Regions from separate parts of the Kitasatospora nipponensis genome, predicted to be linked through region 3. Evidence: riboswitches for the same ligand, from Rfam matches in the RefSeq annotation. Region 3 holds a riboswitch; each other region holds the start of a gene.
What was found. A riboswitch is a leader RNA that binds a small molecule or an ion and turns the genes downstream of it on or off. The one in region 3 is predicted to bind cyclic di-AMP.
Positions count from the first base shown of each region.

Region 1: linked by a shared signal. The riboswitch ahead of ABD323_RS14430 (glycoside hydrolase family 16 protein) and the one ahead of ABD323_RS21790 (C40 family peptidase) in region 3 are both predicted to bind cyclic di-AMP.
Region 2: linked by a shared signal. The riboswitch ahead of ABD323_RS27185 (transglycosylase family protein) and the one ahead of ABD323_RS21790 (C40 family peptidase) in region 3 are both predicted to bind cyclic di-AMP.

Region 1 covers NZ_BAAALF010000041.1:1,100-7,765, forward strand. The annotation lists gene ABD323_RS14420 (class I SAM-dependent methyltransferase) at 1-1,021, shown strand, start outside; gene ABD323_RS14425 (LuxR C-terminal-related transcriptional regulator) at 1,174-1,890, shown strand; cyclic di-AMP (ydaO/yuaA leader) riboswitch at 2,141-2,239, shown strand; gene ABD323_RS14430 (glycoside hydrolase family 16 protein) at 2,259-3,458, shown strand; gene ABD323_RS14435 (hypothetical protein) at 3,518-3,976, opposite strand; gene ABD323_RS14440 (IclR family transcriptional regulator) at 4,030-4,824, opposite strand; gene aceB (malate synthase A) at 5,015-6,666, shown strand, end outside.
Region 2 covers NZ_BAAALF010000121.1:7,777-14,442, reverse strand. The annotation lists gene ABD323_RS27205 (sugar ABC transporter permease) at 1-11, shown strand, start outside; gene ABD323_RS27200 (glycoside hydrolase family 13 protein) at 112-1,812, shown strand; gene ABD323_RS27195 (LacI family DNA-binding transcriptional regulator) at 1,814-2,866, shown strand; gene ABD323_RS27190 (hypothetical protein) at 2,938-3,138, opposite strand; gene ABD323_RS27185 (transglycosylase family protein) at 3,280-4,476, opposite strand; cyclic di-AMP (ydaO/yuaA leader) riboswitch at 4,484-4,656, opposite strand; gene ABD323_RS27180 (hypothetical protein) at 5,274-6,666, shown strand, end outside.
Region 3 covers NZ_BAAALF010000080.1:28,052-34,717, forward strand. The annotation lists gene ABD323_RS21765 (Lrp/AsnC family transcriptional regulator) at 1-191, opposite strand, end outside; gene ABD323_RS21770 (rhomboid family intramembrane serine protease) at 270-1,094, opposite strand; gene ABD323_RS21775 (hypothetical protein) at 1,291-1,572, shown strand; gene ABD323_RS21780 (NYN domain-containing protein) at 1,726-3,237, shown strand; gene ABD323_RS21785 (C40 family peptidase) at 3,404-4,429, shown strand; cyclic di-AMP (ydaO/yuaA leader) riboswitch at 4,764-4,916, shown strand; gene ABD323_RS21790 (C40 family peptidase) at 4,920-6,077, shown strand; gene ABD323_RS21795 (C40 family peptidase) at 6,269-6,666, shown strand, end outside.

The DNA of each region.
Region 1 (6,666 bases), on a different contig from region 3:
GGTGACCGATGCCGGAGCCGCGGTGGCGGGGCTGTGCACCTCGCTCGGCGACCGGCTGGGCCTGTACACCGCGATGGCCGGCTCCGGGCCGATGACCGCGGCGCAACTGGCCGAGCGGACCGGGCTGCAGGAACGCTACGTCCGCGAGTGGCTGGCGGCCCAGGTGGCCGGCGAGTACGTGACGTACCAGGCCGAGGGCGACAGCTACCTGCTGCCGGACGAGCACGCCGCCGTGCTGGCCGATCCCGAGGCGCCGACCTACGCGGCCGGTTTCTTCACCATGATGCAGGCGCTCTACGGCACCGAGGACACGCTGATGGAGGCGTTTCGCACCGGCCGGGGCGTCGGCTGGGAGGAGCACAGCAGCGCGCTCTTCGCCGGCACCGCGAAGTTCTTCCGCCCCGGCTACACCGGCGCGCTGGTCCCCGAATGGATCCCGGCCATGAACGGCACCGAGCGCAAGCTGCGCGACGGGGCCGAGGTCGCCGACGTGGGTTGCGGCTACGGCTACTCGACGATGCTGATGGCCAAGGCGTACCCCGCCTCGAAGTTCCACGGCTTCGACTTCCACGGCCCCTCGATCGAGGCTGCCCGCGGCATCGCCGCCGAGCAGGGCATGGCCGACCGGGTGACCTTCGAGGTGGCCACCGCCCAGGACTTCCCCGGCGCCGGCGAGGGCTACGACCTGATCACCTTCTTCGACTGCCTGCACGACATGGGCGACCCGGGCAGCGCGCTGCAGCACGCGCAGGAGGCGCTGGCCCCGGACGGCGCCTGCATGATCGTCGAGCCCAACGTCTCGGCCGACGTGCGGGAGAACGCCAACCCGATCGGCCGCGCGGTGGTCTCCGCCTCGGTCGCGGTCTGCCTGCCCTCCGCGCTCGCCCAGCAGGGCCCGCAGGCGATGGGCAACCACGCCGGTGAGGACGCCATGCGCCACCTCGCCGACGACGCCGGACTGCACCACTGGCGGCTGGCCGCCGAGAGCCCGGTCAACCGGGTGTACGCGGCCAGCCGGTAGCCGGCCCGTGGATCGTCCGTAGAACGTCCCTTCCGCAGACCGCCTCCCTTGGGCCGGGGCGGTGCCGCAGGGCCGGGTTTGTCGGGGCCCGGCTTGACCCGGCCTCCCCGACGGCGCACGCTCCAAGAGTGGCTCCGTCCGGGGAGGCCGGGTTGCGGCGTATCTGCGCCGTGATCGACCTGCTGCTCGACGCCGTCGACGAGGAGACGCTCCTCCCGGCGCTGTTCCCCACACTGCTGCGCGCCGTGCCGGGGGACAGCCTCACCTGGTCCACCCGCACCCCCGCCGGCCGCTTCCCGCTGCACTCGCCAGCCACCCTCTACACCCCCGACGCGGTGGCCGGCTTCTACCGCCACGCGGCCCAGGACTCGTTATTCCGCCACACCGACACCGGCACCGGCATCCCGCTGCGCCGCTCCGACCTGCAGTCGCGCACCGAGTACCACCGGCTGGGCACCTACCGCGAGGCGCTGCGCGCGGTGGACGCCGAGTACCAGCTGGCGATGGCCTTCCCGGCCGGCTGGGCGCGCACCGGGCGGCGCACGGTCTGCGTGGCGATCAGCCGCGGCGGCAGCGACTTCACCGACGCCGACCTGGAGGCCGCGGTGCTGCTGCGGGCCCGGCTGACGCACGCGCTGGACCGGCTGGCCCCGCCGCAGCGGCTGCCGCACTCGGTGACCGCCCGGGAGGCCGCGGTGCTGGACCTGCTCGCCCGCGGGCTGACCGACCAGCAGATCGGCCGACGCCTGGAGGTCTCGGCCCGCACGGTGGACAAGCACCTGGAGCACGCCTACGCCAAGCTGCGGGTGCACAGCCGGGTGGAGGCCGCGGCGCTGTGGCGGGCGGCGGCGGCGGTCGACGCGCGGTAGCAGCGCGGTGGCGCGGTGGCAGGGGAGGTGGGGGTGGACCCGTGGGGCGCATGTGAGTTCTGTGACAGGGCGTTGTCAATGATCTTGGGGTCTGCCTACCCTGCAGATCGTTCGTCGTCCACCGGCGGGCCCTGTCGCCGGGACGCCGAGTCCTGCCCGCCCGTCGGCCGGAACCACAGCATCGCACCGGGCAGGAGCGGGGGACCCACGGTAGTGCCACGACCCCGCGCGCGCCGACCGCCCCTCGGGCCCGGCGCGCAGCACACGCGGAGTCCTGGCTAGGGGTGAAGCCGTCCTCACCGACGGCCGGGCCACCTTGCGGCCCGAACCCGACAGCTCACCTCGCAGGCGTCGCAAGAGGACTCCCCATGATCCCTTCCGCCAAGCCTGCCCGTCTCGGTCTGGTCGCCGGAGCGCTCGGTCTGCTCGCCGCCCCCGTCGTCGGCCAGGCCCACGCCTTCGCCTCGACCACGACCGCGCCCAGGGTCACCCAGGACCGGCTGACGCCCACCACCGCCACCGCCGGCGCCGCGACCACCGCCTCGCTGACCCTGCACGCCAGCTCCTGCTTCACCGCGAAGACGGTGGGCGTGGGCGTGCGCGACGCGGCCGGCGCCAACCTCGACTTCCCCGGCTCGCTGAGCAACGCGCGGATCTGCCCCGGCGGGCTCTCGCTGACCACCGGCGCCCGCACGCTGGCGGCCGGCAGCTACAGCACCTTCGGCTTCTACCAGGACCTGGCCGGCGCCTGGCACAACCTCCCCGCGCAGACCCTGACGGTCGGCACGGGCGGCAGCACGACCCCGGCCCCGAAGCCCACCCCCACGCCGACTCCCACCCCCACCCCGACGCCGACCCCGGCCCCCGCGCCCGGCGGTTCGCCCGTCGCCGGCAAGAACCTGACCTGGTCCGACGAGTTCAACGGCCCGCTCGACGGCTCGCGCTGGAACAGCTCCACCACCAGCTCGTTCAAGTACGGCACGCACAACCCGGACGACAACAAGCTGGACTGGCTCACCCCCTCCGACGTCGCCGTCGCCGGTGGCACGGCCACCTTCACCGCCCAGCCCAGCAGTCACACCCTGGAGAACGGCAAGCAGGCCTGGACCACCGGCCTGCTGACCACCGAGGGCACCAGCCAGGGCTTCAAGGTCAAGACCGGCGACTACGCCGAGACCCGGGTGCAGCTGCCCGGCGCGGCCGGTGCCTGGCCGGCGCTGTGGACCTGGCAGAACGGTGGCAACGAGATCGACTCCTTCGAGTACCACCCGGACAACCCGAACCTGCTGGAGCTGACCAACCACGTCAACGCCGCGCAGAAGTACTACACCGACGCCAACGCGATCAAGCCCGGCCAGTGGGTCACCATCGGCACGTACTACGGCGCGAACTCGGTCGACTACTACGTCAACGGGGCCAAGGTCTTCTCGGACAACACCGGGGTCGGCGCCAACTGGTCGGCCTACCTGATCCTCAACCTGTCCATCGGCGCCGGCGCCTACCACCCGGCGCCCAGCGGCACCGCGCCGATCAGCTTCGCCGCGGACTACGTGCGGGTCTACCGCTGACCCTTTCCGGGACGAGCCTCCTTCGGACCAGATGAGCGCGGGCGCCGCGGCGCCCGCGCTCACCGCGTTCCGGTGACCTCGATCGTGAACGAGCCCGTGTTGTTCGCCGGGTTCGGGTCGCCGGCGCCGGTCACCAGCACCTCGCCGCGCAGCCTCCCGCGCGCCGAGGCGGCCAGTTGCACCGGCACCAGCGCGGTCGCGCTGCGCAGCGCCGGCAGACCGGCGCCGAAGGAGCAGCGCACCTCGCTGCCGGCCGCCAGCACCGCGCAGCCGGCCGGGAAGTACGGTCCCACCGCCCTGGCTCCCGGCGGCAGCAGCACGGTCACCACGAAGGCCCCCGCCGGCCCCGGCCCGCCGTTGGCCACGAAGGCGAGCACGGTGGTGCGGCCGATCCCCGGCGCCGGGTCGGGATCGAGCGGCACCACCTGGAGGTCGGCGCCGGTGGCGCCCCAGGCGGCGGGGGCGGGCACCGCGGCGAGCAGGGCGGCGGTCAGCAGCGGAACGATCGGCAGTCGCATGCGATCACTCTAAGCCTCGCCGAACTCACCCGCGGTGACCGACCTCCGTCCCGTCAGGGCGCCAGCACCGCGCCGAGGCGCTCGGCGATCTCGCGCATCACCGGGACCAGGGCGGAGTCACCGGTCTGCTCCTCCAGCGCGCGGATCCGGGCCTCGGGGCCGCTCACCGACAGGGCGGTGGGGGTGGGTGCGCCGGGGACGGCAACCGCGATGCAGCGCACGCCGATCTCCTGCTCCTGGTCGTCGACGACGTAGCCCGCCGCGCGGGCGGCGGCCAGTTGGGCGAGCAGCTCGTCCGGGTCGGTCAGGGTGAACTCGGTGTGCGCCGGCAGCTGGTGGGGGCCGAGTACGGCGCGGGCCTCGTCCTCGGGCAACTGCGCGAGCAGCGCCTTGCCGACGCCCGTGCAGTGCGGCTGCACCCGGCGGCCGACCTCGGTGAACATCCGCATCGAGCGGCGCGACTGCACCTGTCCGACGTAGACCACCTCGCCGCCCTCCAGGACGGCCAGGTTGGCGGTCTCGCCGGTGGCCTCCATCAGCTCCGCCAGGTAGGGGCGGGCCCAGCTGCCGAGCAGTCGCCCGGCGGTCTCGCCCAGCCGGATCAGGCGCGGACCCAGGGTGTAGCGGCGCGCGGTGTCCTGGCGGACATATCCCTGCTGTGCGAGGGTACGAACCAGCCGGTGGATGGTGGGCATCGGAAGGCCCGAGGTGGTGGACAGCTCGCTGAGGGTGGCGATCCCGCCGGAGTCGGCGAGTGCCTCCAGGAGCTGGAAGGCGCGCTCGACCGACTGCACGCCGCCACTGCTGCGGTCGGAGCCTGTCGGTGCTGCGGCAGGAGTGCTGGCCACCGGCGTTCCCTTTGCTGTCGGGGGAGGAGTAGAGTCCCAGCGATCTACTCAACAAACCGTTGAAATTCTGTATCGCGGAAACTAGTCTCCACCTTACAGAATCGAACTCGCCGGTAGGTGGGTTCAGATCGGGGAAGTTCCCACCGGAGCTCCCCTCAACAGGCTCAACCGTCCAAGGAGTGTCCTGCCCATGGCTACAGATCAGGGACCCGCCGGCGCCGCCCCCGCCGCTCCGGTCGTCACTGTCGCCGGACCGCGCGTCCCCCGTGCGGAGGAGGTGCTCACCCCCGAGGCGGTCGCCTTCGTCGTCGGCCTCCACCGCGCCTTCGAAGGCCGCCGGCAGGAACTCCTCGCCCGCCGCCGGGTGCGCCGCGCCGAGATCGCCCAGGCCGGCACCCTCGACTTCCTGCCCGAGACCGCCGCGGTGCGGGCCGGCGACTGGACGGTGGCCCCCGCGCCGCGGGCCCTGCAGGACCGCCGGGTGGAGATCACCGGTCCCACCGACCGCAAGATGGTCGTCAACGCGCTCAACTCCGGCGCCAAGGTCTGGCTGGCCGACTTCGAGGACGCCACCTCGCCCACCTGGCACTCGGTGGTCAGTGGCCAGGTCAACCTGATCGACGCCTTCGAGGGCCGGATCGACTTCACCTCCGAGCAGGGCAAGGAGTACCACCTGCGCCCCGCCGCGGAGCTCGCCACCGTGGTGGTCCGCCCGCGCGGCTGGCACCTGGACGAGAGCCACCTGCTGGTGGACGGCGTGCCGGTGGCCGGCGCGTTCTTCGACTTCGGCCTCTACTTCTTCCACAACGCGGTGCGGCTGCTCGCCAAGGGTCCCGAGGACCCCAACTCCGGGCCGTACTTCTACCTCCCCAAGACCGAGAGCCACCTCGAGGCCCGGCTGTGGAACGACGTCTTCACCCACGCCCAGCGCCAGTTGGGCATCGAGCACGGCACCATCCGGGCCACCGTGCTGATCGAGACGATCACCGCCGCCTTCGAGATGGAGGAGATCCTCCACGAGCTGCGCGAGCACGCCGCCGGGCTCAACGCCGGCCGCTGGGACTACCTCTTCTCGATCGTCAAGAACTTCCGCGACGCCGGTGAGCGCTACATCCTGCCGGACCGCAACAGTGTGGGCATGACCTCGCCGTTCATGGCCGCCTACGCCCGCCTGCTGGTGCAGACCTGTCACCGGCGCGGCGCGCACGCCATCGGCGGCATGGCGGCCTTCATCCCCTCCCGCAAGGACCCCGAGGTCAACGCCGCCGCGCTGGAGAAGGTGCGGGCGGACAAGGACCGGGAGGCCGCCGGCGGCTTCGACGGCTCCTGGGTGGCGCACCCCGACCTCGTCCCGGTGGCCCGCGCCAGCTTCGACGCGGTGCTGGGCGATCGCCCCAACCAGAAGGAGAACCCGGGCTCCGCCGAGGTGGTGACGGCCGCCCAGCTGCTGGACATCGCCGGCGCCGGCGGCTCCTGCACCGAGGCCGGCCTGCGGAACGCGGTCGCGGTGGGCCTGCGCTACAGCGAGGCCTGGCTGCGCGGACTCGGCGCGGTGGGCATCTTCAACATGATGGAGGACGCGGCCACCGCCGAGATCTCCCGCTCGCAGATCTGGCAGTGGATCCACAACGGCGTGGTGCTCGCGGACACCGGCGAGAAGGCCACCGCCGAGCTGGCCCGCCGCCTGGTCGCCGAGGAACTGACCACGATCCGTGCGGAGTCGGGGGACGAGGCGTACGCGGCCGGCCGGTGGGCCGAGGCGCGCGAACTCTTCGAGCAGGTCTCGCTCGCGGAGGACTTCGTCGACTTCCTGACGCTGCCAGGCTACGCACGGCTCGGCTG
Region 2 (6,666 bases), on a different contig from region 3:
CCAAGTCCTGACCAACAGTCAACTCATGACAGTAATCTGCCTGTTGCCGCGCACCGGCAGCCCCGACCGGGCCGCCGGGACGACACCTAGTTCCCAAGGGATCCGCCTGACATGACCCAGAACCTGGCCGACACCTCCCGGCCCTCCCGCACCGCCACCGACGCCGCCTCGGCCGCCGCCGACGCCGGCAGAGGCTGGTGGCGGGACGCGGTCATCTACCAGGTCTACCCGCGCAGTTTCGCCGACGCCAACGGCGACGGCATGGGTGACCTGCCCGGCGTGCGCAGCCGCCTGCCGTACCTGCGCGACCTGGGTGTCGACGCGGTCTGGCTCTCCCCGTTCTACGCCTCCCCGCAGGCCGACGCCGGCTACGACGTGGCCGACTACCGCGCGGTGGACCCGATGTTCGGCACCCTGCTGGACGCCGACGGCCTGATCCGCGACGCCCACGAGCTGGGCCTGCGGATCATCGTGGACCTGGTCCCCAACCACTCCTCCGACCAGCACGAGTGGTTCCAGCGCGCGCTGCGCGAGGGCCCCGGATCCGCGTTGCGCGACCGCTACCACTTCCGGGCCGGCCAGGGCGTGGACGGCGAACTGCCGCCCAACGACTGGGAGTCCATCTTCGGCGGCCCGGCCTGGACGCGCACCACCGACCCGGACGGCACCCCGGGCGACTGGTACCTGCACCTGTTCGCCCCCGAGCAGCCCGACTTCGACTGGGACCACCCGGCGGTCGCCGACGAGTTCCGCTCGATCCTGCGCTTCTGGCTGGACATGGGCGTGGACGGCTTCCGGGTGGACGTGGCGCACGGCCTGGTGAAGGCCCCCGGCCTGCCCGACCTCGGCACCCACGACCAGCTCAAGCTGCTCGGCAACGACGTGATGCCGTTCTTCGACCAGGACGGCGTGCACGAGATCTACCGCAGCTGGCGCAGGATCCTCCAGGAGTACCCGGGCCAGCGCATCGCGGTGGCCGAGGCGTGGACCCCCACCGTCGAGCGGACCGCCAACTACGTGCGCCCCGACGAGCTGCACCAGGCCTTCAACTTCCAGTACCTGGGCACCTCCTGGGACGCCGCCGAGCTGCGCGCGGTGATCGACTCGTCGCTCGCCGCGATGCGCCCGGTCGACGCCCCGGCCACCTGGGTGCTCTCCAACCACGACGTCACCCGGCACGCCACCCGCTTCGCCAACCCGCCCGGCGGCACCCAGATCCGCGAGCGCGGCGACCGCGAGCTCGGCCTGCGCCGGGCCCGCGCGGCCACCCTGCTGATGCTCGCGCTGCCCGGCTCGGCCTACCTCTACCAGGGCGAGGAACTCGGCCTGCCCGACGTCACGGACCTGCCCGACGAGGTCCGCCAGGACCCCTCCTTCTTCCGCGCCAACGGCCAGGACGGCTTCCGCGACGGCTGCCGGGTCCCGCTGCCGTGGTCCGGCACCAGCGCGCCCTACGGCTTCGGTCCCGCCGAGGGCGGGCCGAGCTGGCTGCCGCAGCCGGCCGAGTGGGCCGAGCTCAGCGTCGAGGCGCAGACCGGCGACCCGACCTCCACCCTGGAGCTCTACCGCAGCGCGCTGGCCGTGCGCCGCACGCACGCCGCGCTGGGCGCCGGCCGCGAGGTGGACTGGCTCCCGGCCCCCGAGGGCGTGCTGGCCTTCCGCCGCGAGGACTTCACCTGCCTGGTGAACACCACCGCGCAGCCGGTGCGCTTCACCGCCCCGGGCACGCTGCTGCTGGCCTCCACCGACCTGACCGTGGTCGACGGCGAGACCGTGCTGGCACCGGACAGCACCAGCTGGTGGGCGGCCTGAGATGGTTGCAATAGGCTCTGGGATCGTGACTACGGCGCGACTCTCGGATATCGCGGCTCAGGCGGGGGTCAGTGAGGCCACCGTCAGCCGCGTCCTCAACGGCAAGGCGGGCGTCTCCGCCACCACACGGCAGACCGTGCTGGCGGCGCTCGACGTGCTCGGCTACGAACGGCCCACCCGGCTGCGCCAGCGCAGCGCCGGGCTGATCGGGCTGATCACGCCCGAGCTGAGCAACCCGATCTTCCCCGCGCTGGCCCAGGTGATCGAGCAGGTGCTCAGCCGGCACGGCTACACGCCGGTGCTCTGCACCCAGACGCCGGGCGGGTCCACCGAGGACGAACTGGTGGAGATGCTGGTCGAGCGGGGGGTGGCGGGCATCGTCTTCGTCTCCGGCCTGCACGCCGACTCCACCGCCGACCACGACCGCTACGCCAAACTGACCGGCCGCCAGGTGCCGTTCGTGCTGATCAACGGGTACAGCGAGAAGATCGCCGCGCCGTTCATCTCGCCCGACGACCGGGCCGCGATGTGGATGGCGGTCCAGCACCTGGCCGAACTGGGCCACGAGCGGATCGGCCTGGCGGTCGGCCAGCGCCGGTACGTGCCGGTGCTGCGCAAGATCGAGGGCTTCACGGCCGCGATGCGCTCGGTGCTGGGCAAGAGCGCCGAGGAGGTCGAGCAGTTGGTGCACCACTCGCTGTTCAGCGTCGAGGGCGGCCACGCGGCGGCCGGCGTCCTGCTGGACCGCGGCTGCACCGCGATCGTCTGCGGCAGCGACCTGATGGCGCTGGGCGCGATCCGCGCGGTGCGCCAGCGCGGGCTCACCGTGCCGGGCGACGTCTCGGTGGTCGGCTTCGACGACTCGCCGCTGATCGCCTTCACCGAGCCGCCGTTGACCACCGTGCGCCAGCCGGTCGAGGCGATGGCCACCGCGGCCGTCGACGCGCTGCTGGAGGAGGTCGCCGGACAGTCCGCCCAGCGCGGCGAGTTCATGTTCCAGCCCGAGCTGGTGATGCGCGGCTCCACCGGCGCCCGTACGCACCGCGGTGGTTAGGGCTCCCCGGTAGCTCCGCAGGACCGCAACGCCGCCAAGCCCCCGGCCGACTGGCCGGGGGCTTGGCGGTTTCAGCCGTCCGTGTCCGGCCGGCGCTCGTGGGCCAACCGCTGCGCGCTGTCCGCCTCACCGGTGCGCGCCTCGGTCCGCTGACCCCGCGCCAGGTAGTCACGGACGATCAGGTTGACGGCGTCCTGTGGACTCTTCGTTCCACTGAGCAGCATCACGTCGATCGCGAGGTTGGCGTCGAGCGTGACGGTGACCTGGGGCATGCGGCTCTCCTCATCGGGTGCGAGGGTCCCAGCATGCCCGTCGTCCGTCGTCGTCACCATGCCCGCGGGGCGCCTCCCCCGTGGGGGGGGGGGCCCCCCCGGGGGGGGGGGGGGGGCCCGCCGTGCGGGAGCGGTCGGGGATCAGACCCGGCCGGCGAAGTCCGGCGCGTAGTTGGCGAGGGTCTCGTACTTGACGCCCGCGCTCGGGTTGGCGGCCTCGACCATGCGGCCGTCGCCGATGTACAGGGCGACGTGGTAGACGCCCGAGTTGCTGCCGTTGTTCGACCAGAAGAGCAGGTCGCCCGGCTGCAGGTTGGACAGCGACACGTGGGTGCTGGCGGCGGCCTGGTCGGCGGCCACCCGCGGGATGGAGATGCCGGCCTGGGCCATCGCGGCCTGGGTCAGGCCCGAGCAGTCCCAGCCACCGTTGCCGGTGCCGCCGTAGACGTACGCCTGGCCGACCTTGGACTCGGCGAAGGCGATCGCCTTGGCCATGCTGCCGGAGGCGGCCTGGGCGGGCGCGGGCGCCGCGGTGGTGGCCGCGGTGGTGGCGGCCTTGACGGGGGCGGCGGGGGCGCTGCTGGGGGCGCTCTGGTCGGCGGCCGGGGCCTGCGCCTGCGACCAGGTGCCGAGCGAGAGGCGCTCACCCGGGTAGATGGTGTCCGGACCCTGGGTCAGGACCGACTTGTTGAGCTCGTACAGCTTCTGCCAGCCACCCTGCACGTGGTGGGCCTTGGCGATGTTGGAGAGCCAGTCGCCGGCGACCACGGTGTAGCTCTGGTCGCCCTGCGCGCCGTGGTTCCAGTTGCCGTGGCTCCAGCTCTTGCCGGCGTCCGAGCCCTGCGCGGGGGTGCTCTGCGCGGGGGCGCTGGGGGCGCTGGGGGCCGGGGCGCTCGGCGCGGGGGCGCTGGGAGCGGTCGAGGTGGAGGCCGAGGAACCGCCGGGGTTGATCGCCGGGGCGGGGCCGCCCTTGGTCAGGCCGGCCTGGATGGAGCAGACGGGCCAGGCGCCGGGGCCCTGGTCGGCCAGCACCTTCTCGGCGACGGCGATCTGCTGGTCCTTGGTGGCCTGGTTGGCCTGCGGGGCGTACTGGGTGCCGCCGTACGCGGCCCAGGTGGAGGCGGTGAACTGCAGGCCGCCGTAGAAGCCGTTGCCGGTGTTGATGCTCCAGTCACCGGAGCTCTCGCACTGCGCGACCTTGTCCCAGGTGGAGACCGTGGCAGCCGAGGCGGTGGTGGCGGTGATGCAGGGGAGGCTGAGGCCGAGGCCGACCAGGCCGGTCGCGGCGATCACACGGCGGGTGGTGCGGGACGTACGGGTGCCAGTGGTGGGCAGCATGAAGACGCGTTCCTCTCCTACGCCTACGAGGTGAGCTGTCGGATTCGGGCTGGAGTTGCCCGGCCGCGCTGAGCGCGGCTTCACCCCTAGCTCCGGATCGGCCGGTCCGAAGACCGGCTGCCCGGGGCGGCTTACCTGGTTCCCCCGCTCCTGCCGTGGTGCGTTCCGCAGTGCAAGCACGCCCGGTGGCAGGACTCGGCGTCCGGCTGCGCTTGGTCCGTGTGACCACGAACGGGGAGCACGTTAGACAGAGTTAAGTTGAATCCGCAAACAGCTGTGATGCTCATCACACCGCCTTTGCGGAACCTTCAAGATCGACCGGGGAGATCATCTGAAAGGGTGTCGGCGCCCGCCCCCGGTTACCTTCGGTCGGATTTCGGCAACGGCCCGCATCGACAGGGCAATTGCCTATCCTTCAGGAGGACGCGGACCTGACGTCCCGTCCGGGGGGAGGCGGCCCGATCATGGACGAGCGCACGCGGTCGCAGGGGCCCGAGTGGCCCGCCGACGGGACCAAGGACCCGGGTCCGCCGCCGCGCCGAGTTGCGGATCCGGCGCGACGGCGGATCCTGGGCTGGCTCGCCGCCGGGACGGTGGCGGGGGCCCTGGGCGGGGCCGCCCTGCTGGGTAAAATGCCCGATTTGCGTCATATCACCACATCTGGTGGCGCGTCAGGCCGGACCGGGGGCCACGCCGGCCCACCCGGCGGTCCGTCACCGCAGCCGGCCGGCGCGCCACCGCGCCGCTGGTCCGACCCGGCCGGCTGGGGCGGCGCGCCCCCGGGTCCGGACCGGACCGTGCGGATCACCGACCACGTCGAGCTGGACACCGACGCCACCGTCGCCGGCCTGCTGATCGAGCCCGGCGGCTCGCTCAGCTTCGCCGCCGACCGCGACCTGACCCTGCAGTCGACCGGCAACGTCGAGGTCCGCGGCGCCCTGCTGCTCGCCCCGGGCGGCGAGCACACCCACTGCCTGCGCTTCCCCGCGGTCGACGAGCGGCGCTTCCAGGGCGGCGCCATGACCGTGCTGGCGAGCGACACCGGCCTGTGGGTCACCGGCGCCGGCTACCTGCGCCTGGACGGCGCGGCGAAGACCGCCTGGGCCCGCGCGGCCGGCCCGCTGGAAGCCGGCGACGGCACCGTCACGCTGGCCGCCGCCCCGGCCGGCTGGCTGCCCGGCGACGAGCTCGCCCTGGCCCCCACCGAGCCGCCCGACCGGGACGGCTTCAGCGAGCACTACGACCTGCGCACCGTGCGCGCCGTCCAGGGGGCCACCGTCACGCTGGACGCGCCGCTGGAGCACCCGCACCCGCTGGTCACCGTCGGCGGCGCCGCGCTCGGCGCCGAGGTGCTCAACCTGACCCGCAGCGTACGGATCGAGGGCACCGCCCAGGGCCGCGCCCACGTCCACCTCACCAGCTCGCGTCCCTGCGACCTGCGGCACGCCGCGCTGCGCTGGCTCGGGCCGCGCACGGCGACCGGCGAGACCTGGCGCTCCGCGCAGGGGGACACCCCCGTCACCGCGCCGGTGCTGGGCCGGTACGCGCTGCACTTCCACCAGTTGGGCGACAGCTCGCGCGGCACCGTGGTGGAGGGCGTGGTGGTCCGCGACGCCGGCAACCACGCCTTCGTCCCGCACGCCAGCCACGGCATCGCCTTCCGGGCCTGCGTCAGCCACGACACCTGGGAGGACGCCTACTGGTGGGACGGCCCGGTGGACACCCGCACCCCGCAGGTCCCCTCCGACGACCTGGTCTACGAGGGCTGCGTCGCCTCGCGCGCCGTCCTCGACCCCAACCCGCGGGCCTACCGCCTCACCGGCTTCAGCCTCGGCGCCGGCCGCGGCGGCTCGGTGCGCGACTGCGTGGCCGTCGGCGTGCAGGGCGCCACCGGCGCGAGCGGCTACGAGTGGCCGGAGAACAGCGAGGGCGTCTGGACCTTCGAGCGCTGCCTGGCCCACAACAACCTGCAGGACGGCATCTTCGTCTGGCTCAACGCCCAGCAGCAGCACACCGTCACCGGCTTCGTCGGCTACCACAACGGCGGCTGGGGCATCGAACACGGCGCCTACCTCAACGACTTCGACTACCGGGCCGCCGTGCTGCACGGCAACGCCGCCGGGGGCGTGCTGATCCACGCGCTGGGCCGCGACCGCGGCACCACCTTCGACGGGCTCCTGATCGACGCCG
Region 3 (6,666 bases):
GGCACCTTGTTGAGGCGGCCGGGGATCACGTCGGCCAGGTCGTCGTGCCGGCGCACCCGCACCATCGCCACCAGGTCGTAGCCGCCGGTCACCGAGTAGACCTCGCTCACCCCGTCGATGGCGGCGATCGCCTCGGCGATCTCGGGGATCCGGTCGACGCTGGTCTTGATGAGCACGATGGCGGTGATCATGGCGGGGCTCCTGGGGCCGGGGGACGTCGGGACCACCGTACTGGTGGAGGGGAGGCGGGGCAGCGGGTGCCGGCCGGCTCAGCGCCCGGCGGCGCCACCGGCAGCCGCCGAGTCGGGGCGGGCGGGCAGGCGGCCGCGGGCCGCGGCGGCCCAGACCGTCAGGTACCCCGCCGCGAAGCCGATTACGTGGGCCAGGTAGGCCACCCCCGGAGCGGCCTGGCCGGCCGACCACCACTGGACGGCGAACCAGAGGCCGAGCACCAGCCAGGCCGGCAGCCGCAGCGGCAGGAAGAGCAGCATCGGGACCAGCGCGGTGACCCGGGCCCTGGGGTAGAGCCGCAGGTAGCCGCCGAGCACCGCGGAGATCGCGCCGGAGGCGCCGACCAGCGGCCGCAGCGCCTGGGCGCCGCCGGCGGTCGTGAGCGCGTAGCCGTAGGCGGCCAGTGCGCCCAGCGCCAGGTAGCAGCCGAGGAAGCGGAACCGGCCCAGGCGCTCCTCCAGCCCGGGACCGAAGACATAGAGGAAGAGCATGTTGCCGAGCAGGTGCAGCCAGCCGCCGTGCACGAAGAGCGAGCTGAGCACCGACAGGACCGGGATCTTGCCGGGCGTGGCGCGGGCCGGGCAGTCGGCCACCGCGGGGGCCGTCCGGGCCAGCTGCGCCGCGGTCAGCGGACGGTCGCTCAGCAGCTCGGCGGGGACCGCGCCCCACCGCTGCTGGTAGCGCTGCGCCGCGCAGGCCCGCTGCGCGGTGCTCGCCCCGTAGGAGGGGTTGACGCCGTCCGGGCCGGCCAGGAAGACCAGGCAGTTGACGACGATCAGCAGGTAGCTGACCAGGGGGGCCGGGGCGCCGCCGGGCCGCGGGGCGGTGTCCGGGCCGGCCGGCGACTGCTGCTGGATCGTCATGCGCCGATCCATTCCGCGCCGGGCCGGCCGCGACACCGCGCTGTGCTGCGACCGGGTTACCGCGCGCGCGTTCGAGCGGCCCCGGCGCAGGTGGGAACCGGTATCCGGTGGAGGGTGTCACAGCCCCAGGGCCTAGGCTTGGGGCCTGGCCACAGCAGCGGCCCGGACCCCGGACCAGAGAAGAGGACCCCGCCTCATGACCGTCCCCGCGCCCACCGCCGAGACCCGCTGGCGCTGCACCCTGTGCGGCAACCTGACGCGCTTCGACGTGACCCGCTCCTCGCGGGTGGTCGAGTACGTGCACCTGGACCTGGCGGGCGAGCCGACGGTGGAGGAGACCGAGGTGCTGGCCGAGACCCTGGAGTCGGTGCGCTGCCGCTGGTGCAACGCGGTCGACCAGGTCGAGCTGGTGGCCCGGCCGGACGCGGACGCCGCCGCGGTCACCGAGAGCGGCGACGGCGCCGAGACCGCGCGGTGAGCGTCGCGCCGGCGCGGTGAGGCGACGCGTGCCGGCGAGTGGCGTGGTGTCCCCGGGACGCCGCGCACGAGACAATTGCACAGAGCGGTGAGTCAGGGGTGGCCGGACGCCGGCCGGGATGCCCCGCAGACCAGGATCGGAGCCGAGGACGCGATGGACGCAGCGAGGGAGGCCGCTGAGCCGCAGGGGCAGCCGCCCGCTGTCGCCGTCGACGAGCCCGGCCCCGACGGGCTGGGCGCGCCTGGACCGGACGCCGCGGAGCAGCCCGGGGACGGGCGGCCCGAGGACGACGGGCCGGCCGGTGACCAGGGGCCGGCCGACGGTGACGGGCGGCTCGACGAGGAGCCCGGCGCCGGCGAGCAGCTGGACCGGCCGCTGCCGGAGGGCGTGCGCCGCCGGGTGGTGGGCCTGGCCGCCGACGCGCTCGGTGGCCTGCCGGTCACCGAGCTGCCCACCACGCTGCGCCCGTACGCCAAGTTCACCCCGGCCCGGCGCGCCAAGTACGCCGGCACCGCGCTGGCGGCCGCGCTGGAGGCCGAGCCGGTCTTCCGGCTGCGGATAGCGGACCGGCTGCGGCTGGGCCAGCCCGACCTGGTCAAGGCCCTGGAGGCCGGCCAGGTCCCGGGGGCCGCCGAGCCGTTGGACGTGGCCGCCGCCGCCTACCTGCTGCGCCCGCGCGGCTGGGCGCAGCTGGTCACCGAGGCCGGTGAGCAGGCCCAACGGGCCGGCGCCGAGGACGCCGCGGCCGAGGCGGCCCGGCTGGTGGAGAAGCTCCAGGAGGAGCTGGCCGGGGTGTGGGCGGCCGCCCGCCACGACCTGGAGCGGCAGCGGGCCGAGGGCGAGGGGTCCCGCAAGGAGCTGGAGACGCTGCGCAAGAAGCTGCGCAGCCTGGAGAGCGACACCCGCCGGGCGCAGGCCGAGAGCCGCAAGCTGGCGGCCGAGCTGGACGCGGCCGCGGCGGCCGCGGCCACCGAGCGCGGCGTCACCGAGAGTGAGAACCGCCGGCTCAAGCACCGGGTGACCGAGCTGGAGGCGGCGCTGGAGACCAGCCGCCGCTCGGTCCGCGAGGGGCGCAGCGTGGAGGACATGCGGCTGCGGCTGCTCCTGGACACCGTGCTGCAGTCGGCCCAGGGCCTGCAGCGCGAGCTGGCGCTGCCGGTCACCCAGCTGCACCCGGCCGACCTGGTGGACGCGGTGGTCCCCGGTTCGGCCTCGCCGCACGACGTGGCCCGGCGCGGGTTGGCCGAGGACGACCCGGCGCTGCTCGACCAGCTGCTGGCGATCCCTCAGGTGCACCTGGTGGTGGACGGCTACAACGTGACCAAGACCGGCTACCCGACCCTGCCGCTGGAGCAGCAGCGGCTGCGGCTGCTGGGCGGTCTGGCGATGCTGGCCCAGCGCACCCAGGCCGAGGTGACCTGTGTCTTCGACGGGCAGGACCTGGACGTGCCGGTGATCATGGCGCCGCCGCGCGGGGTGCGGGTGCGGTTCAGCCGGACCGGACAGACCGCGGACGAACTGATCCGCCAGTTGGTCCGCGCCGAGCCGCAGGGGCGCCCGGTGGTGGTGGTCTCGGCGGACCGGGAGGTGGCCGACGGCGTGCGCAAGGCGGGCGCCCGCCCGGTGGCCTCGGTCCTGCTGCTGAAGCGGCTGGCTCGCACCTGACCGGCGCGCGCGGCGTGAAGGGTCGGTGAAAGCCGCTCCGCCGAAGGTAGTTCATGGCGGCAGGGGAGTGGCGCAAAGATGTGATCTTCACTAGGGTCTGGCGTCAAACCTATTTTTCCGGTCACTCATCCGATCGGGTGAGACCGGCAGAAGAAGGAGCAGTCCCTTGGCGTCCCACCGCCGTCCCAAGCAGCCGAGCCGCACTCGAGTCACCGTGCTCACCGCGGCTGCGGCCACCGCGGTCGCGCTGTCCGCGCAGACCGGCGCGTGGGCCGATCCCAAGCCCAGCAAGGAAGACGTCAAGGCCCAGATCGACGACCTGAACAACCAGCAGGAAGCCGCCTCCGAGAAGTACAACGGTCTCAAGGAGCGCGGGGACCAGCTGCGGGCGCAGGCCGCCCAGCTGCAGGACGAGGTGGCGCGCGGTCAGGACCAGGTGACCCAGCTGCAGTCCGGGCTGGCGGCGGTGGCCGGCGACCAGTACCGCAACGGCGGGATCGACCCCGCCGTGGTGCTGATGCTCAACTCCAACCCCAAGGGCTACCTGGACCAGGCGTCCAGCATGGCGCAGGCCACCTCCACGGAGACGGACGCGCTCAAGGCCCTGCAGGGCGAGCAGCGCAAGCTCGACCAGGAGAAGAAGGAAGCCGCCGACACGCTCGCCGAGCTCGACCGCTCCACCAAGGAGCTGAACGACGCCAAGGCGGACGTGCAGTCCAAGCTGGCGGCCGCGCAGAAGCTGCTCAACTCGCTGAGCGCCGCCGACCGCGCCGCGCTGCAGGCGGCCGACCGCGCCTCGCGCAGCGACACCCGGGTCGACCTGACCACCCTGCCGCCGGTCTCCGGCTACGCGGGCGCCGCGGTCACCGCCGCGCTGAGCAAGCTGGGCCACGCGTACGTCTGGGGCGCCACCGGCCCGGGCACCTTCGACTGCTCGGGTCTGATGCAGTGGGCCTACGCGCAGGCCGGCGTCTCGCTGCCGCGCACCTCGCAGGAGCAGGGCCACATCGGCACCGGCGTGAGCCTGGCCGACGCCCAGCCGGGCGACCTGGTGATCTACGGCGGCGACATGCACCACGTGGGCATGTACATCGGCAACGGCCAGGTGGTGCACGCCCCGCACACCGGCGACGTGGTCCGGATCGCCCAGGCCACCTCGATCGGGTCGATCAACACCATCCGCCGGGTCTGACGGATCGTCGCGGCACCGGGTGTGCCGGCGGCTCATTGCGCCAACTTTCGGTACAACCCGGCCGATTCGGACATTTCCTGACGGGCGGCCAGGGACCCCCACGAGGTGACCTGGGTCACGGCACGCGCCCCGGAAGATCGGCAGGGCGTGACATCTCTACCACGCAGAGTCAAAGTTCGACGTTTTTTCCGACAAGGATTTGAACGGATCACGGATCAGTTACTAGGGTCATGACCCGGACCACCGCGACGGTGATCACCCGACCCGGGTGGCAGCGGGGGTTACCGCCGAGTCTGGAAAGCAGCGCGGACAGTTGACTGTCCGATGGGGAAGCCCCCAGGGGGTGCTGCGGACCGGAGCCGGGGAACCACGTTCCCTCGGGGTGAATCGGCGCCAGAGTCGGCCAGGGGGCCGGTGAGGCGTCGTAGGGCGTCTCTTCCGGCCCGAACCCGTCAGCTCACCCGGTAGGCGGTCGAAGGAAGAAGGATTCGTGGCGTCCCATCGTCGTCCCAAGCCCGTCGGCCGTACCCGCGCGTCGATCCTGACCGCCGCGGCCGCCACCGCAGTGGCTCTCTCCGGACAGGGGGCTGCGCACGCCGATCCGACGCCCACCATCGACCAGGTCAAGTCGCAGGTCGACGACCTCAACGCGCAGGCCGAGTCGGCGAGTCAGAGCTACCTCGGCGCGCAGGACAAGCAGCAGGCCCTGCAGAAGCAGGTCGGTGAGCTGCAGGACCAGGTGGCCCGCCAGCAGGACCAGGTGACGAACCTGCAGAGCGGCCTGGCGCAGGTGGCCGCCGACCAGTACGCCAACAACGGCATCTCGCCGACCGTGCAGCTGATGCTCAACTCCAGCCCGGACGGATTCCTGAACCAGGCCGGCTCGCTGAACCAGCTGAACAGCACCCAGGCCCAGACGCTCAAGCAGCTCCAGGTGCAGCAGCGCAAGCTCGACCAGGACAAGACCGAGGCGCAGGGCAAGCTCGCCGAGCTGGACACCACCACGCAGCAGCTCAAGGCGGCCAAGGACGACGTCCAGGCCAAGCTGGCCAAGGCCCAGGCCCTCCTCAACTCGCTGACCGAGCAGCAGCGTCAGGCGATAGCCGCCGCCGAGGCGAAGGCCGCCGCGGACGCCAAGGCCGCAGCCGAGAAGGCCGCCGCCGACGCCAAGGCGGCCGCCGACGCGAAGTCCGCCACGGACTCGCAGGCCACCGCCTCGCGCAGCAACACCCGTACCAACCTCGGCGCGCCGAGCACCCCGGCCGCGCAGGCGCCGGCCGCCCCGGCCGCCGGCAACTCGGCGGGGGGCGCCGCGATCGCCGCCGCGGTCAGCAAGCTGGGCTCGCCGTACTCCTACGGTGCGACCGGTCCCTCCGCCTTCGACTGCTCCGGGCTCACCCAGTGGGCTTACGCGCAGGCCGGCGTCTCGCTGCCGCGCACCTCGCAGGCGCAGGCCTCGGCCGGCAACTCGATCGGCACCAACATCGCCAACGCCCAGCCCGGCGACCTGATCATCTACTTCAGCGACCAGAGCCACGTCGGCCTGTACGTCGGTGGTGGCCAGATCATCCACGCCCCGCACACGGGCGCGGTGGTCCGCTACGAGTCCGCGACGGTGATGGCCATCTCGGCCATCGTGCGCCCCTGACGTCCGCGCGAGAAGGCCCGGTTCCCCTGCGGGAGCCGGGCCTTCGGCGTTCCCCGGTCGCTGAGATGTCCGATTGGGGATCAAATATTCGTATAGGCAAGGGTTTGGACTACCTTGCCACGACTCGCTAACGTCTGCGCTCGGATCTCCGCTCCGGACCTCCGTTCTCACGGCGATTGGAGTCGTCAGCCATGGCGATGGCGCAACGCCCGGTTCCCCCGGGCCGTTCTCCGCATGCTTCGGCCGGCCGATCGGGCACCGTCGGACGGCTGGCCCGGGTCCTGGCGGTCACCGCCGCCGCGACCACCGCGCTGGCGATAACGGCCGGCGGGGCGCAGGGGATGCCCACCCGGCCGGACCGCAACGACGTCAAGGCCCAGGTGGACCAGCTCTACGCGGAGGCCGAGCAGGCCAGTGAGCGGTCCAACGCGGCCGAGGAGGCGCAGAAGCGGCTGCAGGCCGAGGCGGGCAGCCTGCAGCAGCAGGTCGCGGTGGCGCAGGACGCGCTCAACCGGATGCGCGGGGACCTGGCGGGGGTGGCGGCCGCCGAGTACCGCTCGGGCGGCATGGACCCCTCGGTCCAACTGAT